Regions from separate parts of the Paraburkholderia sp. BGA-UO-ETr-F12 genome, predicted to be linked through region 3. Evidence: predicted binding sites of a transcription regulator. Region 3 holds the regulator's gene; each other region holds the start of a gene.
What was found. The regulator HrcA, encoded in region 3, represses chaperone genes, less so after heat shock. The targets are predictions, from matches to a motif close to TTAGCACTCNNNNNNNNNGAGTGCTAA.
Positions count from the first base shown of each region.

Region 1: a site for HrcA is predicted at 1,899-1,925, ahead of rpoH (RNA polymerase sigma factor RpoH). Genes of this name have one in related genera too.
Region 2: a site for HrcA is predicted at 1,951-1,977, ahead of AC57B6_RS35915 (co-chaperone GroES). Genes of this name have one in related genera too.
Region 4: a site for HrcA is predicted at 1,244-1,270, ahead of groES (co-chaperone GroES). Genes of this name have one in related genera too.

Region 1 is NZ_JCAQOZ010000062.1:114,075-117,857, forward strand. Features, by position in the region: gene AC57B6_RS30535 (cytochrome ubiquinol oxidase subunit I) at 1-291, opposite strand, end outside; gene cydP (cytochrome oxidase putative small subunit CydP) at 281-541, opposite strand; gene rpoH (RNA polymerase sigma factor RpoH) at 902-1,837, opposite strand; gene AC57B6_RS30550 (acyloxyacyl hydrolase) at 2,197-2,760, shown strand; gene AC57B6_RS30555 (nuclear transport factor 2 family protein) at 2,804-3,187, shown strand; partial or broken gene AC57B6_RS30560 (2-isopropylmalate synthase) at 3,368-3,783, opposite strand, start outside.
Region 2 is NZ_JCAQOZ010000066.1:522,769-526,551, reverse strand. Features, by position in the region: gene groL (chaperonin GroEL) at 1-1,619, opposite strand, end outside; gene AC57B6_RS35915 (co-chaperone GroES) at 1,638-1,928, opposite strand; gene AC57B6_RS35910 (acyl-CoA dehydrogenase family protein) at 2,220-3,437, shown strand; gene AC57B6_RS35905 (DUF3088 domain-containing protein) at 3,492-3,783, shown strand, end outside.
Region 3 is NZ_JCAQOZ010000065.1:64,028-67,810, forward strand. Features, by position in the region: gene recN (DNA repair protein RecN) at 1-397, opposite strand, end outside; gene AC57B6_RS33045 (NAD kinase) at 493-1,395, opposite strand; gene hrcA (heat-inducible transcriptional repressor HrcA) at 1,747-2,766, shown strand; gene hemH (ferrochelatase) at 2,951-3,783, shown strand, end outside.
Region 4 is NZ_JCAQOZ010000048.1:27,964-31,746, forward strand. Features, by position in the region: gene groL (chaperonin GroEL) at 1-826, opposite strand, end outside; gene groES (co-chaperone GroES) at 881-1,171, opposite strand; gene AC57B6_RS21680 (hypothetical protein) at 1,801-2,295, opposite strand; gene AC57B6_RS21685 (hypothetical protein) at 2,419-2,985, opposite strand; gene AC57B6_RS21690 (hypothetical protein) at 3,117-3,530, opposite strand.

The sequences.
Region 1 (3,783 bases), on a different contig from region 3:
CGGCACGCCGAAGATGTCGCCGACATAGTGCGAGTAGTACGACCAGTTGGTGCCGAACTGGAATTCCAGCGTAAGACCGGTGGTGACGCCCATTGCAAAGTTGATGCCGAACAGCTTGCCCCAGAACTGGGTCATGTCCTTGTAGATCTGCTTGCCGGTCATCACATAGACCGACTCCATGATGACGAGCAACCAGGACAGACCGAGCGTGAGCGGCACGAACAGAAAGTGATAAAGCGCCGTGATGGCGAACTGGAGGCGCGACAGTTCTACGACTTCGCTAACGGGCATGTTGATCACCTTGGGAGGGAGACGGGCCAGGCACGGACAGCAGCGCCTGTGCGACTTGAGCGGGCGGCAGCGACATATGCTCCGCCTGCGGATGATTGAAGAACGCGTACTTGAGCACCATCAGTAATGCGAATTTGATGGCGAGGACGATGGCGATATCCCGCGCCAGCGTCGGACCGCGCGCCCAGGCGCCGAACCGTTTGCGCAGGCTCGGGCGAGGGTTGCTATTGCGATTGAGGGCTATGGTCATGATCGGTCGAAGGCAACTTCGCGCCGGTGAATCCGGCTGGATCCAGGCCGCCTGGGCGGTCTGGCAAGTGCATCTTAATTTTAGGATCGATGACCCTGTACGCATAAGTCGACGCTGCGGCATTGGGTCGCGAATGTCAGCGCGTGCGAACAGTATTGCTATGAGGTTTGTGATACGTCAAGAAACAGATGTTTGATAGACATGTTCTTGAGTGAGGCGAGGGGCGTCGCGATTGAGTGCGAGCCTGATTGAGCGGGCACAAAAAAGCCCTGCCTTCTTGCGAGGGCAGGGCTTTGCGGCTAGCCGATACGCACCGGACTAGCCAGTACGACCAAATGTTTAAGTCCTGGCTTTTAAGCCTTACGCATATTCGGCTAATGCGCCACGCATTTTCTTCATTGCGCTCGCCTCGATCTGGCGAATACGTTCAGCCGATACGCCGAATTCGTCGGCCAGTTCATGCAGCGTGGAGCCACCCGAACCGTCGTCTTCCACCTTCAGCCAGCGTGCTTCGATGATGCGGCGGCTGCGGGCGTCCAACGCATCTAGCGCGCTCGCGATACCGTCGCTTTGCAGCTTGTCGCGCTGACGCGAAGCCAGTACGGCAGTCGGCTCGCTATGCGAGTCGGCGAGGTAAGCGATCGGCGCGTACGACTCTTCGCCGTCTTCGACCTGACCTTCCAGCGCGATATCGCCGCCGGACAAGCGCGTTTCCATCTCGGCCACTTCTTCGCGCTTCACGTTAAGCTCCTGGGCGAGACCTTCGATCTCGTCCGGCGTGAATGCGCCAAGGCCCTGCTTGTGGCTGCGCAGGTTGAAGAACAGCTTGCGCTGCGCTTTGGTGGTGGCGACCTTCACCATCCGCCAGTTGCGCAGAATGTATTCGTGGATCTCAGCCTTGATCCAGTGCATGGCGTACGACACGAGCCGTACGTTCTGCTCCGGATCGAAGCGCTTCACGGCCTTCATCAGGCCGATATTGCCTTCCTGGATCAGGTCGGCGTGCGGCAGTCCATAACCGAGGTAATTGCGCGCGATCGAGACGACCAGCCGCAGGTGCGACAGGACGAGGCGGCGTGCGGACTCAAGGTTGTCCTGCTCGCGAAATTCGGTGGCGAACTGGCGTTCTTCCGCCGGCGTCAGCATCGGAATCCGATTTACGGCCTGGATGTAGGCGTCGATATTGCCCAGTTGACCGGGCAGCAGCGAGGAATGCGAGAGCGCCAGCGCACCTGCCGAAGCGGCCTTAGCCGACGACGGGCTCAAAGTACTCGGAAGGGTCATTGCATGGCTCACGTAGGAAACTCCTTTGGAATCAGACAAAAGCGTATTCAGTTAACGACTCCAGCGTTGGATGTTAGCACTCTGATTTGCCGAGTGCTAATACTTAGAAGCCGTAGGGGCATCCAAGTTCCGCAAATTCCTATTGAAATTTAGACTTTGATAGCCAATTGGAGGCGGCGCACTAGATTTCAAGAGAGCGTAGGATTTTCCTAACAAAGCGCTTGCGCTCTCATAAATGACCGATTTTTTCTAAAACGGAAGCGACTAATTGCGAAAATTTGCGTTTCTTCATACTAAGCACCAGATGTACATTGTCTCTAAAATAAGGGTTGTGGTCCCTGATCAACGTTCGGCTAGCTTTCGGGTGTCCGATGAAGAACAAAAAGAATGCGTTGCGTGGTCTGACTGTAAAAGGCGTTTCGGCGGCTATTCTGCTTGCTGCTTCAGGATTGGCTGCGGCTGACCAGTTTGGCGTGCAGATTGCCGGCGGCGTTGGCGATCACCACATTAAAAAACTCGATCTCGGCTTTGTTTGGGATCCGAATCTGACCTGGTGGCAGATCGGCGACTGGCACTTTGCGCTGATCGGCGAAGCGCACGTGGCCTGGTGGCACACCAACGAAGGGAATGTGCACGAAAACATCGGGGAGATCGGTGTGACGCCGATCATTCGCTTCATCAAGGCTTCTGGACCGATTCGCCCTTATGTCGAAGCGGGCGCCGGTGTTCGCCTCCTGACGAGTCCCAGAATTTCTTCTGACCTCACGCTCGCCACAGCGTTCCAGTTCGCCCCCATGGCGGGCGTCGGCCTGCAATTCGGCAGCCACCAGCAGTACGAGGCCGGCTATCGCTTCCAGCATATTTCCAACGGCGGTATCAAAGAGCCCAATCCTGGTATAAATTTCCACCAGCTATATTTGCAATATAACTTCTGACGACCGAGGCCACGTTCGGCTTACCGGTGCAAGGGGCTGAGCAATGGCGGCAAAGATAATCGAAGCGATTCGCGGGCTGGAGCGAGAACGCTTTCGTGCGATGGTCGACGGTGACGGGCAGTTGCTCGACACGCTGCTCGCGGACAACGTGAGCTACGTCCACACGAACGGCAAGCGCGAAACGAAGCGACAGTTCATCGACGGTATCACGGCCGGGCGCCGCCGCTATCGGCAGATCGAGGTGCAGTCGCAAGAGGTGCTGCCGGTGGGGCGCGAGACCTGCGTCGTCACCGGTCGCGCGTTGATCGAAATGGAGGCGAATAACGGGGCGCTGCTGTTTCCGATCGCGTACACGGCGATTCACACCCAGGAAGACGGGCAATGGCGTCTGATCGCGTGGCAGGCGACGCGTTGCGCGATCGAGTGAGAGTGAGCCTTTTGAGCTCACCGTATTTCGCCGCATCGCACCGGTTACGCCTTGTGAGCGCCCGGTGGGCACAAGCCAGCGGGTTGCGCCGCGTGTGCTGACTTGTGGCGCCCCGTTTCAGGCCGCTCAGGCGGCTGCGCGTTGCAGATCCTCATCGCTCCACACCGGCCTATGCGCCGCATCCCCCGCGTACGGGTGTCGCGGATGCACCGGAATCTGGTTGCAGCGCTCAACCACGCGCCGCACCGCGCCAAGATCGGAGAAGTCGAGGCGTGAATCGACGCCCTGCGCGTGAAGGTTCATCGCAACCGTAACGAGGTCCACGTTGCCGGTGCGCTCGCCATTGCCGAACAGACATCCTTCAACGCGATCCGCGCCCGCCAGCAGCGCCAATTCCGTAGCGGCCACGGCGGTGCCGCGGTCGTTATGCGGATGCACCGACAATACGATGCTGTCGCGGTAGCTGAGATTGCGGTCCATCCATTCGATCTGGTCGGCGAACACGTTGGGCGTCGCGGCCTCGACGCTCGCAGGCAGGTTGATGATCATCTTGTGATCGCGCGTGGGCCGCCATGTCTGCGCGACCGCGTCGCATA
Region 2 (3,783 bases), on a different contig from region 3:
CCTGCGCCCGGACCGCCCGGCTGGCCCGCTGCCGGCGCATCCTTCGGCGCTTCATGCACGGTGGCGTCGGTGGTCAACAGCAGACCCGCAACCGACGCCGCGTTTTGCAGCGCCGTACGCGTGACCTTGGTCGGATCGAGCACGCCCGATTCCACGAGGTCGCCGTACTCGCCGGTCTGCGCGTTATAACCGAAGTTGCCCGTGCCTTCGGCCACTTTCGCAACTACCACGCTGGCCTCTTCGCCGGCGTTCGTCACGATCTGGCGCAGCGGTTCCTCGAGCGCGCGCAGCACGATCTTGATGCCCGCATCCTGATCGGCGTTCACGCCCTTGAGCCCGCTGATGGCCTGCTTCACGCGAATCAGCGCGACGCCGCCGCCCGGCACAATGCCTTCTTCGACCGCGGCGCGCGTGGCGTGCAGCGCATCGTCGACGCGGTCTTTCTTTTCCTTGACTTCGATCTCGGTCGCACCGCCCACCTTGATGACGGCAACGCCGCCCGCCAGCTTCGCGACACGTTCCTGCAGTTTCTCGCGGTCGTAATCGGAGCTCGCTTCCTCGATCTGCGTGCGAATCTGCTTCACGCGTGCTTCGATGTTCTTGCTGTCGCCCGCGCCGTCGATGACCGTGGTGTTCTCCTTGCCCACCTCGATGCGCTTGGCCTGACCGAGTTCCGCGAGCGTCGCCTTTTCGAGCGACAGGCCGGTTTCCTCAGCGATCACCTGGCCGCCGGTCAGGATCGCGATATCTTCGAGCAGTGCCTTGCGGCGGTCGCCGAAGCCCGGTGCCTTGACCGCGACCGTTTTCAGAATGCCGCGAATGTTGTTCACCACCAGGGTGGCGAGCGCTTCGCCTTCGACGTCTTCCGCGATGATCAGCAGCGGGCGGCCGGCTTTCGCGACCTGTTCCAGAATCGGCAGCAGATCACGGATGTTCGATACCTTCTTGTCGTGCAGCAGCACGAACGGGTTATCGAGCACGGCAACCTGTTTGTCCTGATCGTTGATGAAATAGGGCGACAGGTAGCCGCGATCGAACTGCAGGCCCTCCACCACATCGAGTTCATCGTCGAGCGACTTGCCGTCTTCAACGGTAATGACGCCTTCCTTGCCGACCCGGTCGATCGCTTCGGCAATCCGCTGGCCGATCGATTCTTCACCGTTGGCCGAAATCGTCGCGACCTGGGCGATTTCCTTGCTGGTGGTAGTCGGTTTGCTGATCTTCCTGAGTTCTTCGATCGCGGCGACCACGGCCTTGTCGATGCCGCGTTTCAGGTCCAGCGGGTTGAGGCCCGCCGCGACGTATTTCTGGCCTTCGCGCACGATCGCCTGTGCAAGCACGGTTGCGGTGGTGGTGCCGTCGCCGGCGGCGTCGCTGGTGCGCGAAGCGACTTCTTTCACGAGTTGCGCGCCGATGTTCTGCACGCGGTCCGGCAATTCGATTTCCTTGGCGACCGAGACGCCGTCTTTGGTCACGACCGGTGAGCCGAAGCTGCGCTCCAGCACAACGTTGCGTCCTTTCGGGCCGAGCGTGACCTTGACCGCGTTGGCCAGGATGTTGACGCCTTCGACCAGTTTCGAGCGGGCGACGTCGCTAAAAATAATTTCTTTTGCTGCCATGGTTTGACGCTCCGTTCGTTATTGAGTGACCACTGCCACAACATCTTCTTCGCGCAGCACAAGCAGTTCGTTGCCGTCGACCTTGACCGACTGCCCGGCGTACTTGCCGAACAGCACACGTTCGCCGACTTTCAGATCCGGCTCGATACGCTTGCCGTCGCTATCGCGCTTGCCCGGTCCAATGGCGATCACTTCACCCTGGTCCGGCTTTTCGGCGGCGCTTTCGGGAATGACGATGCCTGAGGCAGTTCTGGTTTCCTGGTCGAGACGCTTGACGATCAAGCGGTCATGCAAGGGACGTAGGCTCATGTTGGACTTCCGCGATTGAGATTTGGCACTCGTCGGTGGTGAGTGCTGACCGGAATCGAGTATAGAAAGATGCCGCGCGGCGCTCCAATAACGGATTCATCGATCCTTATCGGTGAATCGCATTTCAGAATCGCGCATATTCATAGCTTGAATTGCTTGTTCAGTGCCGCGTGCCGCGTCCCTATACTGGTCCGTCGAACCGGCACGTCCCACGCGGACGCCGATATTCATGCTCCCAGCACACCTCGCCGGATCAAGCCTGATCTGTGCGCTTTTACAAGGAATCAAGGCATGCAGGTCTCTCAGGAAAGCGCGGCGCGTACGCGGCTTCAGGCGGCACTCGCCGCGTTGCCGGCGCTCGCCGAAGCAATCGGCGAAGATGCGGCGCAACGCGAAGTACGTCGCGAGTTGCCGTTCGACCGCTTCGCGTTGTTTCGCGAATCGGGGCTAGGCGTGCTCCGTTTTCCGGCCGAGTGGGGTGGCCTCGGTGGTTCGCTGGAAGATCTCTTTCATGTGATCGCCACACTGGCCGCGCATGAGTCGAATGTTGCGCATGCGTTGCGGATTCATTTCGATCTGACCGAGCAGTTGCTGCTGTCGCCGCGCTCCGCGTTCAACGACACGCAGATCGAACGGGTACAGAACGGGGCGATCTTCGGCGGTGCGTCGACGGAACTCGGTACCGCGAGGCCTGGCGAAATCGTCACCAGGCTGGTGCGCGACGGTGAGCACTTTCGCGTGACGGGGAAAAAGTACTACTCGACCGGCACCGCGTTCTCCGACTATGCGCGTATCAATGTGCAGGACGAGAACGACGAGAAGGTGTCGATCGTGATTCCGGTCGCTCGCGAAAGCTTGCAGGTACTCGACGACTGGGACGGAATGGGGCAGCGCATGACGGCGAGCGGCAGCCTGGTGCTCGACAATGTGCAGGTCTTTGCGCATGAAATCGCGACGCGCGGCTATACCAGTCTCGCGGGCCGCCATGGCAGCGCGGTGCGGCAGTTGCATCTGGTCACGGTCGCGGCAGGGATTGTGCGCAACATTCTCGCGGATGCGCGGCGCTACGTGACGCAATACGGGCGCCCAGTACTGCATAGCCCGGCAGCCTCGGCGCGCGAAGACGGTTTCGTGCAGCAGGTGGTAGGCGATCTCGCGGCGCACAGCCTCTCGATCGACGCGCTGGTGGCGCAAAACGCCCGCACCCTGGACCGCTCGGCCAATGCCATTCGCAGCGGCGCGGCCAATGCGGAAGATCTCGTGCTGGAAGGGGCGCTGGCGACCGCCAAAACGCAACTGGTGGTCAGCAAACTGGCGCTTCATGCGGGCGAGCGTCTGTTTGAAATCGGCGGGGCTTCGGCTACGGGGCGCGCGCACAATTTCGACCGTCACTGGCGCAATCTGCGCACCATCTTCAGCCATAACCCTTTGCTGCATAAAGCGCGCGTGGTCGGCGATTATGAGTTGAACGGCGTGACCACGCACCTGACCGAAGGCCGCGTTTTCTGAGGCACTGGAAAGACCGCCGCCATTCACTCATCCATCATCTCATCACGGAATGCCATGAGCCGAGATCTGCTTTTACTGTTGGAACCAGGCTTCACCGATCCGAAACATCCCGGTGAGCGCTTTATCTGCCCGGATGGCGCACCGATCGAAGGCTTGCTGGCCAGCGACCTGGCGCTCAACGCACGGCTGGATATTCGCCGCTTGCCGTTCCCGCGTCCGCGCGCCGCGGTTGTGGAGGCGCTCGATGCCGAGCATCAAAGTCTGCCGGTATTGATACTCGGCGACGAACAGCCGGCGCCCGCCGATGCGCAGACGCTGGGCGACAAGCGCTTCGTGACGGATACGC
Region 3 (3,783 bases):
CATGAATATCCACCAGCATCTCGCCGACTTCGCGCAACTGCGTGAGCGTTGCCGCCGTACCGTTGATGAACGCGCGCGAGCGGCCGTTTGTATCCACCACGCGACGCAGCATCACGGTGCCCTGATGAGCGTCGTCGACGGGCGCGCCGAGCGCCTGCTCGTCGAGCCATTGCTCGACTTGCGCATGCGTGTCGAATTCCGCGGTGATGTCGGCGCGGCTTTCGCCGGTGCGCACCACGCTCGCATCGGCGCGGGCACCGAGCGCAAGGGCCAGCGCGTCGATCAGGATCGACTTGCCGGCGCCTGTTTCGCCCGAGAAAACGGTAAAGCCGCTGTCGAATTCGAGGTCGAGCGCGGCGACGATGACGAAGTCGCGTATCGAGAGGTGGCGAAGCATGGAGGTCGTCTGGTGAGCTTGATATTCAGGGTTCGGCAGCGGTGGCGTTCGCGTTCCAGGAGGCCGGCGGCCCGGCGTTCCGGCGGCCCGGCCGCTCAGGGCTTGGTATCTTCTTCGTGCGACGGGTATTCGTTCCAGTGCAGCTTTTTACGCAGCGTGGCGTAGTGGCTGTAGCCGACCGGGTGCAGAATCGGCACGGTATGACGCGAGCGGCGCACTTCGATCGTGTCACCCAATTCCAGCGAAGTGAACGACTGCATGTCGAAGTTGACGTTGACTTCGCGGCCCGAAACGATCTGGATGCTCACCTTCGAGTCGTCCGGCAGCACGATTGGCCGGTTTGACAGCGCATGCGGCGCGATCGGCACAAGCACGATGCCTTGTAATTGCGGGTGCAGGATCGGCCCCTGCGACGACAGCGCATAGGCCGTCGAGCCCGTAGGCGTGGCGACGATCAGCCCGTCCGAGCGCTGGTTGTACATGAAGCGGCCATCCACCGACACATGCAGTTCCGCCATCCCGGAGAAGCCGCTGCGGTTGACCACCACGTCGTTGAAGGCGAGTGCGTGGTAAATCGGCGTGCCGTCGCGCATGATGCGAGCTTCGAGCAGCGTGCGCTCTTCGCGCTCGAAGTTGCCCGAGAGCATTTGCGGCACGATCTCGCGCATGTCGGAGATCGGAATGTCGGTAATGAAGCCGAGCCGCCCGTGGTTGATACCGATCAGCGGCGTGCGGTAGGGCGCAAGCTGGCGGCCAATGCCCAGCATCGTGCCGTCGCCGCCGAGGATCACGGCTACGTCGGCGCGCGCGCCGATCTCGGCGGGGCGCAGCGCCGGGTAGTCGGTGATGCCGATTTCGGCGGCGGTGTCGGCTTCGAATACGACCTCGAAGCCGCGCTTCGCGATGCACGAGGCGAGCGCGGTCAGCGGCTCGCCGATACCTGGCGTATTGTTGCGCCCGACGAGCGCGACGGTCTTGAACTGGCTGGTCACTTGCATGCCGGCATTACACCATAGGTAGGGCCTGAAAAGAACCGCAGACAGACCCGGTAGCGGGCCTGCGCAAGCGGGCTGCCGGCGCATTGAGCGATTATCGTTAGAATGGTGAAGTCTTGATGACATGCGCGCCGGTTATAGTTCGGCGGCGCGTCGCCAGCGGACTTGCCGGACCGGCGGCTGGCAAGACGCAGGATTTGAATCCCGGCGACGCGCCGACCATGCTGGACCCAGCGCCAGTCAACGCGCCGCATGCAATACCAGGCGCCGCCCCGCCGGCAGGCGGCGCGATAGTCAGGGGTGGGCGCCGTTAGCGCTCGCTGTAGTCGCGTCATTGAGCTAAAATTTTCCGTCATGCTAGATCCCCGCGCACAAACCCTCCTCAAAACGCTGATCGAGCGCTACATCGCCGAAGGTCAGCCGGTCGGCTCGCGTACGCTGTCACGTTATTCCGGCCTCGAACTAAGTCCGGCGACGATCCGCAACGTGATGTCCGATCTCGAGGATCTGGGGCTCGTGATCAGTCCGCATACTTCTGCTGGCCGCATTCCCACACCGCGTGGCTACCGGCTGTTCGTCGATACCATGCTGACTCTGGAATCCGCTGCGGACGAAGAAGCGGTGATGCGCATCGTCAAAACCACGCTGCAAGCGGGCGAGCCGCAGAAAATCGTCGCCGCGGCGGCCAGCGTGCTGTCCAATCTGTCGCAGTTCGCCGGTGTGGTGCTCACGCCGCGCCGCAGTCATGTGTTCAAGCAGATCGAGTTCATGCGGCTGTCGGACAAGCGCATTCTCCTGATCATCGTGACGCCCGAGGGCGACGTGCAGAACCGCATCATGGCGACCCAGCGTGACTTCTCGCCGTCGCAACTGGTGGAAGCGTCCAATTACATCAACGCGCACTTCGCCGGCCTCTCGTTCGACGACGTGCGCCGCCGGCTGCGCGAAGAAATCGACGAATTGCGTGGTGACATGACCACGCTGATGCACGCGGCGGTCACGGCGAGCACGGATGAAACCGACACCGGCGAGACCGTGCTGATTTCCGGCGAGCGTAACCTGCTCGAAGTGGCCGACCTTTCGTCGGACATGGCGCGCCTGCGCAAGCTGTTCGATGTGTTCGATCAAAAAACCAGTCTCCTTCAGTTGCTCGACGTGTCGAGTCATGCCGCGGGCGTGCAGATTTTCATCGGCGGCGAATCGAATCTGGTGCCGATCGAGGAAATGAGCGTGGTGACCGCGCCTTACGAAGTGAACGGCAAGATCGTCGGCACGCTCGGCGTGATCGGGCCGACTCGCATGGCCTATAACCGCGTGATTCCGATTGTCGACATCACCGCGCGGCTGCTTTCCCTCACGCTCAGCCAGCAGTAATCCGCAGCGGTTTCCGGTCACTGTCTCCTGCGGCATCTCATGCTGCAAATGATGCGCGACGGCGCGCGGCTTGCCAATTGGCCGAATGGCCAGGGGTCCCTGGCGGACCTTGCATTGGACCGCGCCGCTATAATGAATTCCACCTCAACCGACTCTCCGCCCCAAGCGGTTATCCCTGCTGCCTATGCGCTTCGACCTCGAGCGGCCTTCACAGAACGCTACGTCACACCGTGTCGCCGTGCTGCTGATCAATCTCGGCACGCCCGACGCGCCGACGCCGCGTGCAGTCCGTCGCTATCTTGCGCAGTTCCTGTCCGATCCCCGCGTGGTCGAAATTCCGGCGCTGCTCTGGCAAGTGATCTTGCGGTTGTTGATTCTGCCGTTCCGCAGCCGCGCGTCGGCAAAGAAGTACGCGGCCGTGTGGATGCCGGAGGGCTCGCCGCTGCGTGTCTTCACGGAGAAGCAGGTGGAGGGTTTGCGCCACCTGTTGCAATTGAACGACTACACGGTGCTGGTCGACTACGCCATGCGCTACGGCACGCCCGGTATTCCGGCCATGCTGAACCAGTTGAAGCTGGCTGGCGCGGAGCGCGTGCTGCTGGTGCCCATGTATCCGCAATACTCGTCGTCGACCACGGCCACGGCTTTCGACGACGCTTTTTCGGCCCTCAAGCGCATGCGCAATCAGCCGGAAATCCGCACGGTGCGGCAGTACGCGGATCATCCGGCGTATATCGCCGCGCTTGCCGCCCAAGTGCATCAATACTGGCATCAGCACGGGCGGCCGGATTTTGCGGCGGGAGACAAACTGGTGCTGAGCTTTCACGGCGTGCCCAAGCGCACGATGGATCTCGGCGATCCGTACCACGAGCAATGTCAGCAGACCGGCGCGCTGTTGATGCAGTCGCTGGGATTGACGCAGGTGGAATGCCGCATTACGTTTCAGTCGCGCTTCGGCAAGGCCGAATGGCTGCAACCGTACACTGCGCCCACCCTGAAGGAACTCGGTTCGGCAGG
Region 4 (3,783 bases), on a different contig from region 3:
CAGCAACAGTCTTCAGGATGCCGCGAATGTTGTTCACCACCAGCGTTGCCAGTGCTTCGCCTTCGACGTCTTCTGCGATGATCAGCAGCGGACGGCCAGCCTTGGCGACTTGTTCCAGAACCGGGAGGAGGTCACGAATGTTCGAGACCTTCTTGTCGTGCAGCAGCACGAACGGGTTGTCCAGAACAGCAACTTGCTTGTCCGGGTTGTTGATGAAGTACGGCGACAGGTAGCCGCGGTCGAATTGCATACCTTCGACAACGTCCAGCTCGTCTTGCAGCGACTTGCCGTCTTCAACCGTGATGACGCCTTCCTTGCCGACCTTGTCCATTGCTTCAGCGATACGGTCGCCGATCGACGAGTCGCTGTTTGCCGAAATCGCGCCAACTTGAGCGATTTCCTTGTTGGTCGTGCACGGCTTGCTGATCTTGCGCAGTTCTTCGATCGCGGCCGTCACAGCCTTGTCGATACCACGCTTCAGGTCCATCGGGTTCATGCCCGATGCAACGTATTTCATGCCTTCGCGGACGATCGACTGAGCCAGGACCGTTGCGGTCGTGGTGCCGTCACCTGCGTTGTCGCTGGTCTTGGAAGCAACTTCCTTGACCATTTGCGCGCCCATGTTCTGGAGCTTGTCTTTCAGTTCGATTTCTTTCGCGACCGAAACACCATCCTTCGTGACCGTCGGGCCGCCGAAGCTGCGTTCCAGGACAACGTTGCGACCCTTCGGGCCCAGCGTGACCTTCACAGCGTTCGCGAGGATGTTCACGCCTTCAACCATCTTGGCACGGGCGGAATCACCGAATACGACGTCTTTAGCTGCCATCTTCTAACTCCTTGAATTCTTGGGATATAACCGGGTAAGTAGCGAGTTACTCGCTTACTTCTGCACCACGGCCATGATGTCTTCTTCGCGCATCACGAGCAGTTCGCTGCCGTCGACCTTAACGGTCTGGCCTGCGTACTTGCCGAACAGGACGCGGTCACCAACCTTCACGTCGAGTGCGATTTGTGCACCCTTATCGTCACGCTTGCCCGGGCCGACTGCCAGGATTTCGCCTTGATCCGGCTTTTCCGCTGCGGCTTCGGGGATCACGATGCCCGACGCAGTCTTGGTTTCTTGATCCAGACGTTTGACGATCACGCGATCATGCAAAGGACGAAGGTTCATACATACTCCTCTCTTGATTGAGACTGAAGAACGCTGAGAAAACCCGGCTGGCTAAGCCAACCGGCGATGTTGTTAGCACTCTCGTGCAGCGAGTGCTAATTATATGGACGGGTGGTGACAAATTCAAGAAGGGATGTGGAGATCGATGCTGCGATTGTCGAGATTCGTTTAAGGTCGAATTTTGTTCGCTGCCGTTTGACCTCGCGCGTTGCGTCCGGATCAACATCACGGCGGGGGAATCTGCTGCCAAAACAATGGGTTGACAGAAAGCGAGTTGATTCGCGGGGCCGCGCGGGCAGCATAGCGGCGCGCTCTGTCTGATGGCTTGTGCCGGGGAAGGTGCTGGCGATTTACCTTTGCTCCAGGGAAAACCCCGAGTCGATGGGACGCCGACTGCGCGCGGTTCGCATGTACCAGCTGTCGGGTGAATACCGCGAGATTGTCAGGACGGTTCCTGATGGGGGGCTTCCAAGTACTGCACCGAGCCCTGCAGACGTCAGCCCTCGCGGCAGGCCGCGAACGGATAGCGCACCGGTGTCTGGAAGACCAAAGCGCCTCGGCACCTCCAGACTATTCATCCCGCATTCAGACTCGACTACGGACCCATCCAGGGGCGGCAGCTCGCCAGCCTACCGAAATTTAATGCACGTCAGTCCTGTCTGACGGGGTCTCACCGCAGTCACCTTAACAGGCTTGAGCGGTTGCCCTTCGCCATCAAGTTCAAAGACGCCGACGGCGCATTGCCGCTGCGGTGCATGCATAAGCAATCCGACGAACGAGCTACTCGGGTCGGACGGTTTGGCCCCTTCCTCGGCGATCAGCAAATAGTGCGCATCTTTCTGCGGCGTAAAGGTCGCGGGCATCATGCAGGCGTTCTGCTCGTAAGAGATCACGAGCGGACTGCCCGGCACGACTTTCACCGGCACTGCGCCCGGGCTGCCGTCGACAGATGTTTTTCCCGTGTAGCAGCCCTTTTCATTCAATGTCAGGAGATAGACTCCAGCGCCCTGAATGTGGAGGTCCGCGGCGGGCTCCGAGTCTTTTGGAAAGGGATACGGATGGCCAACGGTGGTACAGCCTGCGAGAAGAGCAAATGCGCAAGCGATAGTTATTTTGGACTTCATGACTTTCTTTTCTAACGTAGAGAAACTATCTGGCCAGTGAGCCCACGAGCGCCGGTTGCACCTGCAAGGACACTCGCGACGCACGTCGCTCGACGCAATTTGCGCTCACTGACCGACGCCCGCTTACTCGGCCTTCGCGGCACTCGCCGGATCGGTTTGAGCCGTCGGCTCGGAAGCCGAGGCATCCTTCGGCGGCGCGTCTTCCTTGATCTCAAAGGACGGGTCGCGCACCCAACGGCTCAGATCCTTGCTGATCACAATGGTCGTGCGATCGAGAATCGAACAGCTTCCCTTGAACGCACCCCACATGCCGCCCACTGACCAGCGGTTAATCTTCGTGTGACGGATGACCTTGCCGTCCTCAAGCAGATCCGCACTCACCGTCGTAGCCTTGGGGCCGCTCCATGCGCCGCCGCCGACGCCCAGTACGTGCGTGATCTGCAATCTGAGAATCTTCGCGCCGCCCGCGTCGGTTTGCGACGCGATGGTGCCGTCGTCCGTCTTGTTGATGCGGCGAAGTGCGTCGCCAACATGGCGTGTCAGCATGTCTTCAATGTGGCATTCATTCTTGATCTGATCGACGACGCTGGCGTCCGGTGCGTAGGTGACTGGGGTTTCCAGTAAAACCTGACTGGCGGCGAAGGCAGAGGTTGTTGAGAAAAACAGTGCGGTGAAGAGAAGTTTTTTCATAGCGTGGCGTTTTCTAGTTTTTTGCTTTGGTGCGGATCATTGGATCGTGCGCAGCACCGAATGCATCCATCGCCGCGAGTGCGGGGACTATCGCCTCACGACGTCGCCTGGCGAATGGATTCGCGCGTACTTCATTCGAAGCTGAAGCGGAGGTCCTTGACGATCTGTTCATTACCCCACTTGAACGAACAGACGCGAGCTACCTCGACGCTGACTGTTTTCGATCCCGCAGTCTGCTTTTCACTGACAGGCAAACAGCCCCCCTGAATGGTCACAGTCGGGGCGCCTTGGTTCGACAGCGGGAATTCGACGCCTGCGTCCTCGGGAATGGTGTGAGTGAGCGAGACGTTTTCGATGTAGTCGTCGGGCGCCGAAAGAATCACGGCGTTGTCGACTGATAGCGTGTAGTAGTCGTGCTGGAACGGCACCTCGGTGATACATATTCTCGAGGTGTGCTGACCGAAAGTTTGTGTCTGGCATTTTGGTGCTGCCGCGAATGCTGGTAGTGCGCCAAGCAGGAGGGAAAGCGTGAAGATTTTTTTCATATGAGCGGCGTTTCAGGAAAATGATGGTGTACGCCGGCGAAGACATGGTGTTTCGACCGGAATCTTCCCATCGTCTTACCGCGTCCCGCGCTGCTTCCCCGTGCGCTGCTGATCACTCCCGCTTTCCCAAAACCGTAGGTTGCGGTTTCGTTTGGTGGATTCGCTCAGCGCACGCGGCTGTGCAGTTTACGGCATTCGTACGATGAATAACGGCCGAAGCGCAGTGTTCTTTAGTATTGGTCGGCAATATTTT